2 regions of the Weizmannia sp. WK01 genome follow, and region 2 is predicted to be linked to the other one. Evidence: predicted binding sites of a transcription regulator. Region 2 holds the regulator's gene; the other holds the start of a gene.
What was found. The regulator Rex, encoded in region 2, represses fermentation and respiration genes when NADH is low (regulators of the CRP and FNR family bind a similar motif). The targets are predictions, from matches to a motif close to TTGTGAAATATTTCACAA.
Positions count from the first base shown of each region.

Region 1: adhE (bifunctional acetaldehyde-CoA/alcohol dehydrogenase) is a predicted target of Rex. The motif match lies at 4,046-4,063, and genes of this name have one in related genera.

Region 1 covers NZ_CP109616.1:838,772-843,810, forward strand. The annotation lists gene panF (sodium/pantothenate symporter) at 1-464, shown strand, start outside; tRNA gene OF158_RS03840 (tRNA-Lys) at 688-760, shown strand; gene OF158_RS03845 (magnesium transporter CorA family protein) at 1,098-2,039, shown strand; gene OF158_RS03850 (IS5-like element ISBco3 family transposase) at 2,193-3,713, opposite strand; gene adhE (bifunctional acetaldehyde-CoA/alcohol dehydrogenase) at 4,129-5,039, shown strand, end outside.
Region 2 covers NZ_CP109616.1:3,415,716-3,420,754, reverse strand. The annotation lists gene tsaD (tRNA (adenosine(37)-N6)-threonylcarbamoyltransferase complex transferase subunit TsaD) at 1-70, shown strand, start outside; gene OF158_RS16215 (ABC-F family ATP-binding cassette domain-containing protein) at 375-2,294, opposite strand; gene OF158_RS16210 (redox-sensing transcriptional repressor Rex) at 2,609-3,292, shown strand; gene tatC (twin-arginine translocase subunit TatC) at 3,443-4,207, shown strand; gene OF158_RS16200 (YdiK family protein) at 4,244-4,438, opposite strand; gene OF158_RS16195 (CPBP family intramembrane glutamic endopeptidase) at 4,438-5,039, opposite strand, start outside.

The sequences.
Region 1 (5,039 bases), 1.1 Mb from region 2:
CCGCAATTATGTCCACCGTTGATGCACTGCTTATTCTCGTCGGCTCTGCGCTCGTCAAAGACCTTTATTTGAATTACGTGAAGCCGGACGCATCCGAAAAACAGATGAAAGCGGCAAGTTTCAGCGTGACCGCAGCGATTGCCGTCATTGTCGTGCTGTTGTCGCTCAGCCCGCCGAAATTGATTATATGGCTCAACTTGTTTTCCTTTGGCGGCCTGGAATCCGTTTTTATATGGCCGGTGATTTTCGGCTTGTACTGGAATAAAGGAAACAAGTACGGCGCGGTTTGTTCTATGATACTCGGCATGGGCTCGTACATTCTGCTGGACCGCTTGCATCCAAACCCGTTCGGATTGCATACAGTGGTGCTGCCGGTCCTTATTTCCTGCGCCGGGTTTATCGTGGCGAGCCTTCTCTTCGGGCGCAAGAGAGCTGCCATTCGGGCTGAACGCGATGGGGCATAAAGTAAAAGTACCGGTTCAATTGACACGCGTCATTGCGACTTATTGGGGCCGAGTAATCCGGCGCCCCAAATTGAAATTTTTAGCTAAAAATGTGCGATGTCCGGAAGAAGCTGCAAAATAAGAATCAATCGGGCCGGGACGCATCATCTGCCCGGCCCGGATCTAAAAAAATTTTTCGTTGCATCTCTCCCGGATTTGTGATAATATAATGATTGTCATCTGCGGGACATTAGCTCAGTTGGAAGAGCAGCTGACTCTTAATCAGCGGGTCGTGGGTTCGAGCCCCTCATGTCCCATCACGAAGCAATATGATGCACAAATGTGCCATTATATTGCTTTTTTATTTTTATGTAAGTTTTTTGTGCGGATAATCCGGCTAAAAAATAACAAGCGGACATATTCAGGCATACTATATTGTGGTATAATAAAATGGTTGCAGGTTTCGCAGCTATTTATGAATCGAAGAAAAAAAGGAGATGATAACTGATGGATTCTGACGCGCATCCGAGGTCGTGCATGAAACATAAGCAAGAGGAAGTCTTCATACTGGCCTCGACCAATCCTACACGTTATCAGTCTCTGGAAGAGTAAAGTATGCTTGAGCTTCCTCAAAAGAGAAGAGGAGGTGCCTGCATGTTAAATATGTATTTAACGGACGAAAACGGCAAACTGAAGGAAACAGAAATTTTGTCAAAAGGATGCTGGGTGAACCTGGTGAACCCGACAGAAGAAGAAATCAACCAGGTTGTCCAACAAACGAATATACCGATCGATTTTATTAAAGACCCGCTGGATGTCGATGAACGCTCCCGTATTGAAAAAGAAGACGATGATATTTTAATCATTGTCGGCCTTCCGGTTAAGGTAAAGGACGATGTGGACTCCGCGCTGTATGATACGATTCCGCTCGGGATTATCGTCACGCCTTTTTATTTCATCACGGTCTGCCTAGAGGACAATCCGATTATCGGAAAATTTATCCACAGACGGGTGCGCGGGTTTTACACCTACATGAAAACCAGATTTACCCTTCAAATTCTGTATGAAGTTGCAAGCTATTATTTGAACTATTTAAAATATATCGACCGCAGATCAAGCTTGATCGAACGCGAATTGCACGAATCGATGCGAAACGAGGAACTGTTCGAACTGTTGAGCCTTGAAAAAACGCTCGTGTATTTCACTACCTCATTAAAAGCCAATAAAATCGTCTTGGAAAAAATGACACGGCAGCATTTTCTAAAAGTATATGAAGATGACATGGACTTACTGGATGACGTCATGATTGAAGTCAAACAGGCAATCGAAATGTGTGAAGTGCACAGCAATATTTTAAGCGGCATGATGGATGCCTATGCTTCTGTCATTTCCAATAACGTGAACGGCGTGATGAAATTTTTGACGACGGTCACGATTATCCTTTCCCTGCCAACGATGGTATCCAGCTTTTTCGGAATGAATCTTCACGGCCTGCCATGGCAATCAAGCCCCCATGGGTTTTGGCTGGCGTTTTTGGCCTCTCTGGTTCTTTCCAGTGTTACAGCCCTTATTTTTTGGAAAAAAAGATATTTCTAACACACCTGGGAGATGGATTTGCATAAAATTCATCTCCTTTTCCGTTTCTGCCTTGTGAATGTGCAGGTTTCACAAGCGAGAAGCGGTTTTTTTTACGGCAATTTCTATACGGAATTTTGCATAAATAGGGCTTGCTGAACGAATCAGATTCTGTCAGATACAAGCCAAATTACGGTTATTAAAATATAAAATAGTGTTGTACAAAAATTTCAAAAAAAGAACCCTGAGCTTCCGCTCCAGATTCATTATAAGGAATTGAAGGGCTACTACTGTTTCACTGGTCTCCTGAAGGCGTGCTCGAATAAGGCCTAGCCCATACTTGCGCTTGCCTTCGCCAAATTTGCTTTCAACGGCATTACGTTCGGAGGCATCCTGCCTTGCCACGCGTTCTAAGGTTTTGTCTTCCGTTTTGGATGGGCGTCCCAACCTTGGCCCACTCAGACGAATGCCAAGAGATTTACAGTATGCTAGGTTGTCACGGTTTCGGTAGATTTTATCTGCTAAAATCGCTTCTGGATAAAATCCGAACCGGTTGTAGTAGTTCTCAATAGATTCTCTAAGGGTGATCCCTTCATTGTAATTTTCCCAGTCGAGTTGCTCAATCAAGGCATAGCCATCTACAACGCTAATGGCGACTTTTGAGCCGAATTCCACGTTCGCTTTTGCCTTGCCACGCACAATTGGACGGACATGCGGCTGGGAAATGCTCACAATCCGGTGGTCAATCCGATGTGTTTTCTTTTTGTACATTTCTGCCTGTTGGCGGTAAAGTTCATGAATCACGAGGAGTTGTCGGTATTCATCTTTGCTCAAAAGAGACAGGGAGCTTTGGGAAATGAGATTTCCAATGATCTCCAGATTCCGTTTCACATATCCAAGTTGTTTGCCGACAGCTTTCCGGATTTTCCGGGCTCCAGCTTTGCGTTGCTTAGCGACAGAAAGATAGTCCCTGCGGGCTCTTTTTCTGTAGGTCCGTGGCTTTGGTAATTTTCCTTTGTGCGGTTCATGCAGTACATCAATGATATGTTCCAGTTTCTCACGGGCTTCGTTCAAAAGCCCCAGATCAGTAGGGTAAGCAATATCAGCCGGTGCACAGGTTGCGTCCAGAATGAGCTTTCCTTTGTTCTTCGTTTTAGGAGAAGCCGATCCAGTTGAATTCTCTTCCGAAGCAGGACCGGAAGGTTGATGATCACCACTACTATGATCGTCATCATCATGGTGATCATCATCGTTGTCATTTTCCTTAGATGCTTCTTCCGATTGGCGTTCTTGTTCTTCCAGAACAATCCATTCATTCAGTTCATTGATGATGTTTGCACCCAAACGTTTTCTAAAACGAGTCATCAGAGAATGATCGAATGGGGCTTTTTCCTGGAATTCAGGCAACCCGATAAAATACTGAAGATACGGGTTTTCCGTGATCTGTTCGACTGTTTCCCGGTCAGATAGCCCAAGCCGTTCTTTGATATAGAGAGCCCCAAGAGCAACTCTGACAGAATAAGCCTTTTCACCTTTGAACTTTTTCTTGAAGGACTTGGCATACTTTTCTTCAGCCTTCCACCAAGGGATTAATTCAGCAAGACGGACCCAGCGATTTTCTTTATTTAATTTTCCACCGAATGGTAGAAAAAAATCTTCTACAAAAGTTAATTGATGTTCAGTCTTTTTGTACATCGTAACGGCCTCCAAGTGCAAGGTTTTTTACACGTTTCCTATAAAATCCTTACACTTTATATTCGACAAAAGTGGCCAAAATCCTTGTCAAATCTGGAATTTTTGTTTATTCAGCAAGCCCTAAATATTCAAATATAAAATGTAAGCACTTACAATGTAAAAAGGCGGAAAAAACTTATTTTAATTAAATCATAGCTGGAAAGCAATATTTTAAAGAAAAAAGTTTATAAATGATTTATTCATTTGTCACCAATCTGACACAGCCATAGCATGTGAAATCGCCTATAATAAAGCCATAAAGAAAAGAAACAAATGTAAAACGGCAGAAAATCATGTGAAATACTTCACAAATTATATTTTTTTAGTTTGTCATGTGAAATTATTCACAAAAACATTTAGAATGGGGGCCACGAACATGGCAATCGATGAAAAAGTTGTTGGCAAATCTGCGCAAATCACGGAAATGGTCGATTCCCTCGTCGCAAAAGGGCAAAAAGCACTGCGTGAATTTATGGAACTGGATCAGGCACAAGTGGACAATATCGTAAAACAAATGGCACTTGCCGGGTTGGAACAGCATATGGTGCTCGCCAAAATGGCCGTGGAAGAAACAGGGCGCGGCGTATATGAAGACAAAATGACAAAAAACTTGTTTGCAACAGAATACATCTATCACAACATTAAATATAACAAAACAGTCGGCATCATTGACGAAAACAATAATGAAGGGATTGTTAAATTTGCGGAACCGGTCGGCGTGATTGCCGGGGTCACTCCTGTAACAAACCCGACATCAACCACGATGTTTAAAGCATTAATTGCCATTAAAACACGCAACCCAATTATTTTCGCGTTCCATCCGTCCGCACAAAAATGCAGCAGCCATGCCGCAAAAGTGATGCTTGACGCTGCTGTGAAAGCCGGCGCCCCGGAAAACTGCATCCAATGGATCGAAAAACCGGCCATTGAAGCGACACAGCAATTGATGAACCATTCGGGTATTTCACTGATTCTTGCAACGGGCGGTTCCGGCATGGTAAAGTCCGCATATTCGAGCGGGAAACCTGCGCTTGGCGTCGGGCCGGGAAACGTCCCTTGCTATATTGAAAAATCTGCTGATATCAAACGCGCCGTCAATGATTTGATTTTGTCCAAAACGTTTGACAACGGCATGATCTGTGCGTCGGAACAGGCTGTCATCATCGACAAAGAAATTTATGACAATGTGAAAAACGAATTGATTGCAAATCAATGCTACTTCCTGAATGAAGCGGAGAAGAAAAAGGTTGAGAAAACCGTCATCAATGAAAAGACGCAATCCGTCAA
Region 2 (5,039 bases):
TTTTGAAAAGGGAAAAAGAAGCTCCCTTGACTTAAATGCTTATCCCGGGCTGGACATTGAAAACTTTTAAACAGGGTTGTGAAAAACCGGTGTATGGGAATCGTCCATACACCGGTTTTTTTTGGAGATATGCAGGGGAATTGTGCGCAATCTGTGGAAAAGTTGTTGATAAATGATTGGACTTGTGTAAAACTTTTAAAATTTTTTCCGGACAGGCTGTGGGTATTGTGGATAAATCTGTTGATAATTGTGGATTTTGTGGAAAAACGTTTTGGAAAGCAAGAAATCAATATACCGCCTGTGCATAAATCTGTGCATGGCGCGAGATGCCAAAATAAAAACCTGTGCAGAAAATTTCCACACAGGTCCAAACATTACTCCGCCAGTTCTGCCCATTCTTCCATCAGCGCGTCCAGCTCCAATTTCCGTTGCTCCAGTTCTTCTGTCAGCTCGCGGATTTTAATATGGTCCTGAAAGATTTCCGGGTCGGCCATTTTTTCTTCCCGGTCATGAATTTCTGTTTCCAACGTTTCAATTCTTGTTTCAATTTCTTCAATCCTCCGCTTTTTTTGCCGCTCGCGTTTTTTTGCTTCTTTATCCTGCCGGTAGTTGTTTTTCGCCGGCTGTTCCGCTTTAACCTTTTCTTGTTTCGTGTTTTCCAGGCGTGCAATTTCCAGCATTTCTTCTTTTTTTTGCACATAATAATCATAGTCGCCGAGAAATTCACGGGTTCCCTCCGGCGAGAGCTCCACCACTTTTGTGGCAATCCGGTTAATGAAATAGCGGTCGTGGGAAATGAACAAAATCGTTCCCGGGTAATCGATGAGCGCATTTTCCAGTACTTCTTTACTGTCCAAATCAAGGTGGTTTGTCGGTTCATCTAAAATTAGAAAGTTCGCCTTTTCCAGCATCAATTTGGCGAGGGCAAGCCGGGCTTTTTCGCCGCCGCTTAAGGATGAGACGGTTTTTAAAACGTCATCGCCGGAAAAAAGAAAATTCCCGAGTGCCGTGCGGATTTCTTTTTCTGTTTTCAGCGGGTATGCATCCCATAATTCCCGGAGGACCGTTTTATTGGAAGATAAGTCGGCCAGTTCTTGATCGTAATAGCCGGTCATAACGTTGGAGCCATATTCGATCGTGCCGGATATCAGCGGGATTCTCCGGATAATCGATTTCAAAAGCGTTGACTTGCCGATGCCGTTCGGGCCGACAAGGGCAACACTGTCTTGTTTTTTGACTGAAAGATGGATGTTTTTGGCAACCGGCTCCCCGTCGTAGCCGATGGCAGCATCCCGGACATGAAGGACTTCGTTCCCGCTTTGTTTGGCAATTTCAAACGAAAACCGGGCAGATTTTTCATCGCCAAGCGGCTTGTCCATCAATTCCATTTTTTCCAGTTGTTTCCTCCTACTTTGCGCCCGCTTTGTCGTGGTGGCACGGGCAATGTTTTTTTGGATGAATGCCTGCAATTTCGCAACTTCTTCCTGCTGCTTTTCATATTGTTTGACCTCTCGCTCGTACTGGGCGGCCTTTTGTTCCAGATACCGGCTGTAGTTGCCGTGGTATTTTTTAATGGAATGCCTTGAAATTTCATAGACCTGGTTGACGACTTTATCCAGAAAATAACGGTCATGGGACACGATCAGAATGGCGCCTTCATAGCCTTGTAAATATTGCTCCAGCCAGGTGAGCGTTTCGATATCGAGATGGTTTGTCGGCTCATCCAAAATGAGGATGTCCGGCTTTGTGAGCAGCAATTTCGCCAATGCAAGGCGTGTTTTTTGCCCGCCGCTTAATGTCCGGATCGGGGTGTTGTAGTCGTACTGGTCAAAACGGAAGCCATGCAGAACGGACCGGATATCCGCTTCGATCTGATATCCGCCTTCATCTTTAAAACGTGTCTGCAAAGTATCATAAGCATGCAGCACTTTTTCATACTCCGCCGGGCGGTTATAAATCTTAGGGTCGGCCATTTTTTGTTCGTATTCGCGAAGCTGTTTTTCCATATCCAGCAAATTTTTAAAAACCGACATCATTTCGTCCCAAATGGACAGATCCGATTCGAGTCCGGTATTTTGGGCGAGATAACCGATTTCGACACCATTCGGCATAATGATGGAACCTTCATCATAAGAAAGCTGGCCGGCGATGATTTTCAGGAGGGTCGATTTGCCGGCCCCGTTTCTCCCGACCAAGGCAATCCGGTCTTTTGTTTGAATTTCTAATTTTATATCCGATAAAATAAGTTCAGCGCCATAATATTTTGTGACTTGTTGAACTTGCAGCAACATCATCTTTATGTTCACCTCTATACCATTGTAAGTGTACAGGAAGGCGAACTGCAACTCAACCGGCGTGATCGGAATTTGTCAAAAAACTTTTCACATAAATTCGTAAAAACCCATGAAAAAAATGCTTACTTGTGATATATTTAACATAGTTGGAGAGAGAAAAAGACGCATGCAGGCATTTTTTTAAAACATATTTTTTCTTTGCTCAGATAGGAGTAATATTATAATGAAGAATGGCAGCGCTGCCATTCTGGAATGGACGCACGATTGGAACCAACAGCACAAAAAACTTAAGCTTTCAACTTGGGGGATTTCACATGAAGGATGAATCAGTAAAAATACCGCAAGCCACTGCAAAACGGCTTCCATTATATTACCGGTACCTGAGAAATTTATATACACTTGGCAAGCAAAGGGTATCCTCGGCGGAACTGAGTGAAGCGGTGAAAGTCGACTCCGCTACGATACGCAGGGATTTTTCCTACTTCGGGGCACTTGGAAAAAAAGGTTATGGTTATAATGTAAAATATTTATTGTCTTTTTTCGGCAAGACGCTGAACCAGGATGAGATCACAGATGTAGCGCTGGTTGGCGTTGGGAACCTCGGTACAGCCCTTTTGAATTACAATTTTTCGAAGAATAACAGCGCACGGATTGTGATGGCATTTGACAATGACCCCGGGAAGGTGGGGAGCCATGTTGGCAATGTGCCTGTTTACAGCATGGACGAATTAAGAGAACGGCTTTGCGCGGAAGATGTGACGGTTGTGATTTTGACGGTCCCCGCTTCCAGTGCCCAGGCAGTGACAGACGAGCTTGCCAGTACAAATGTAAAAGGCGTTTTAAACTTTACACCTGCCCGGCTGAACGTGCCGCCGGATATCCGCGTCCATCATATTGACCTGGCCGTGGAACTGCAGGCACTGATCTACTTTTTAAAACATTATTCAAATGATGAAGAAAATTTGAAAGAAACAAAAGAGCCGGTTGCGAAGCCATAGCCAAAAAGCTTTTTTTCCGTTATCATAGTGGGTACAGGGGGTGGCCCGATTGAAAACGGAATGCAGGCGCAAATGGCAATGGCCGGATTTGGCTGTGGCGTGCAAAGGGAAAAGGGCGGATTCAACGCCGGCACTTAAAGGGGAACGGCGATGAATACGAAAAAAATGCCGGTTACCGGACACATCCAGGAATTGAGAAAGCGGTTAATTACCGTTCTCATTTTCTTTCTGTTTGCCCTGGTTGTTGGCTTTTTTACCGCAAAACCTGTTATACGTTATTTGCAGCATGCCAAAAATGCCGGCATGTTCACGATGAATGCCTTCAGGGTAACCGATCCTATTAAGGTTTTTATGGAAGTTTCGGTTGTGATCGCATGCCTATTGACCCTGCCGGTGATTTTGTACCAGCTTTGGGCGTTTATAAGCCCGGGGCTGTATGAGAAAGAAAAGAAACTGACATTAAGTTACATTCCTGTTTCCATCTTGCTTTTTATAGCCGGCGTTTCTTTTTCCTATTTCGTGCTTTGTCCGCTGATGGTGAAGTTTATGATGGGCTTGTCAAATGAAATGGGCATTCGTGCGGTGATCGGGATCCGGGAGTATATTCAGTTTCTGCTAGAGATCACGCTTCCGTTTGGCTTTGTGTTCCAAATGCCGGTCGTGGTCCTGTTTCTGACCCGGCTTGGCATCATTACGCCGAGACTGTTGAAAAAGGTAAGAAAATATGCGTATCTTGCTTTGATTGCAGCTGCCGGCATCATCACCCCGCCGGACGTGTTTTCGCAGCTGATTACCTTTGTTCCACTCGTTTTGCTGTATGAAGCAAGCACACTGATTTCGAAAATGGCGTACCGCAATGCCAAAAAAGCGGCAAAAGAAATGCCAATGGATGAACAGACGATTGCTTCTGAATAAGAAAGCCGTTTTCCGGACGGAGCCGGAAAACGGCTTTTATTTTTTCACTGAGTTTTTCAGCTTGAAATGGAGAAAGATCAGCCTGATGCCGGAACCCAGATCCAATGTTGCAATCAACAGCAGTAAATAAGAAAAAAAGCCCCAGCCGCCCACTTGTACCTGCTGAATGGCAAAATAAGTGAACAAAGCCCCGAGCAGGCAGTTTACAATCCCTGAAAAAAGTGGTCTCATTATAGAAGTCCTCCAATTGAGCTGTAAATTTCATGTACGGATGTCTGCAGAACGGACGGGTGCAAAAGCAGCCTCACGACCACAATCGTGTTCATGGAAACATGCGCAAACATGGAAACGGTGATCCGGTTTGTTTTCTCGTATAAATAAGCGAGCGTCAGCCCTAAAAGGGAATATAAAAACAAGTGGCTCGGTTCGGTATGCGCGAGTCCGAAAATAACCGAGCTGACAATACCGGATAAAAGGAATGAAAAGCGCCTGCGCAGCGTGCCGAAAATGATTTTCCGAAAAACGATTTCCTCGAGAATCGGCCCTGCGATCGAGCTGATGAGGATGACGAGCGGAAATCTTTCAATCAGCGCCATGATTTGCTGCGTATTGTTGGAGGCAGCCGGGGCACCGAATAATGATTCAATGATCGCGGCTGCAGTCTGGGCAAAGAAACAAAGAAAGACGCCGCCTATTGCCCATATGGCGGATGGCGCGGCCGGAAGCGGTTCAGTCCGGTCTGTTTCTTTCTTTGCGGCTTTTCTTAAAAAGTACAGGACGATGATCAGCCCGATGATAAAGCTGATGACGGTCCAAAGCGGGGGCGTCAATG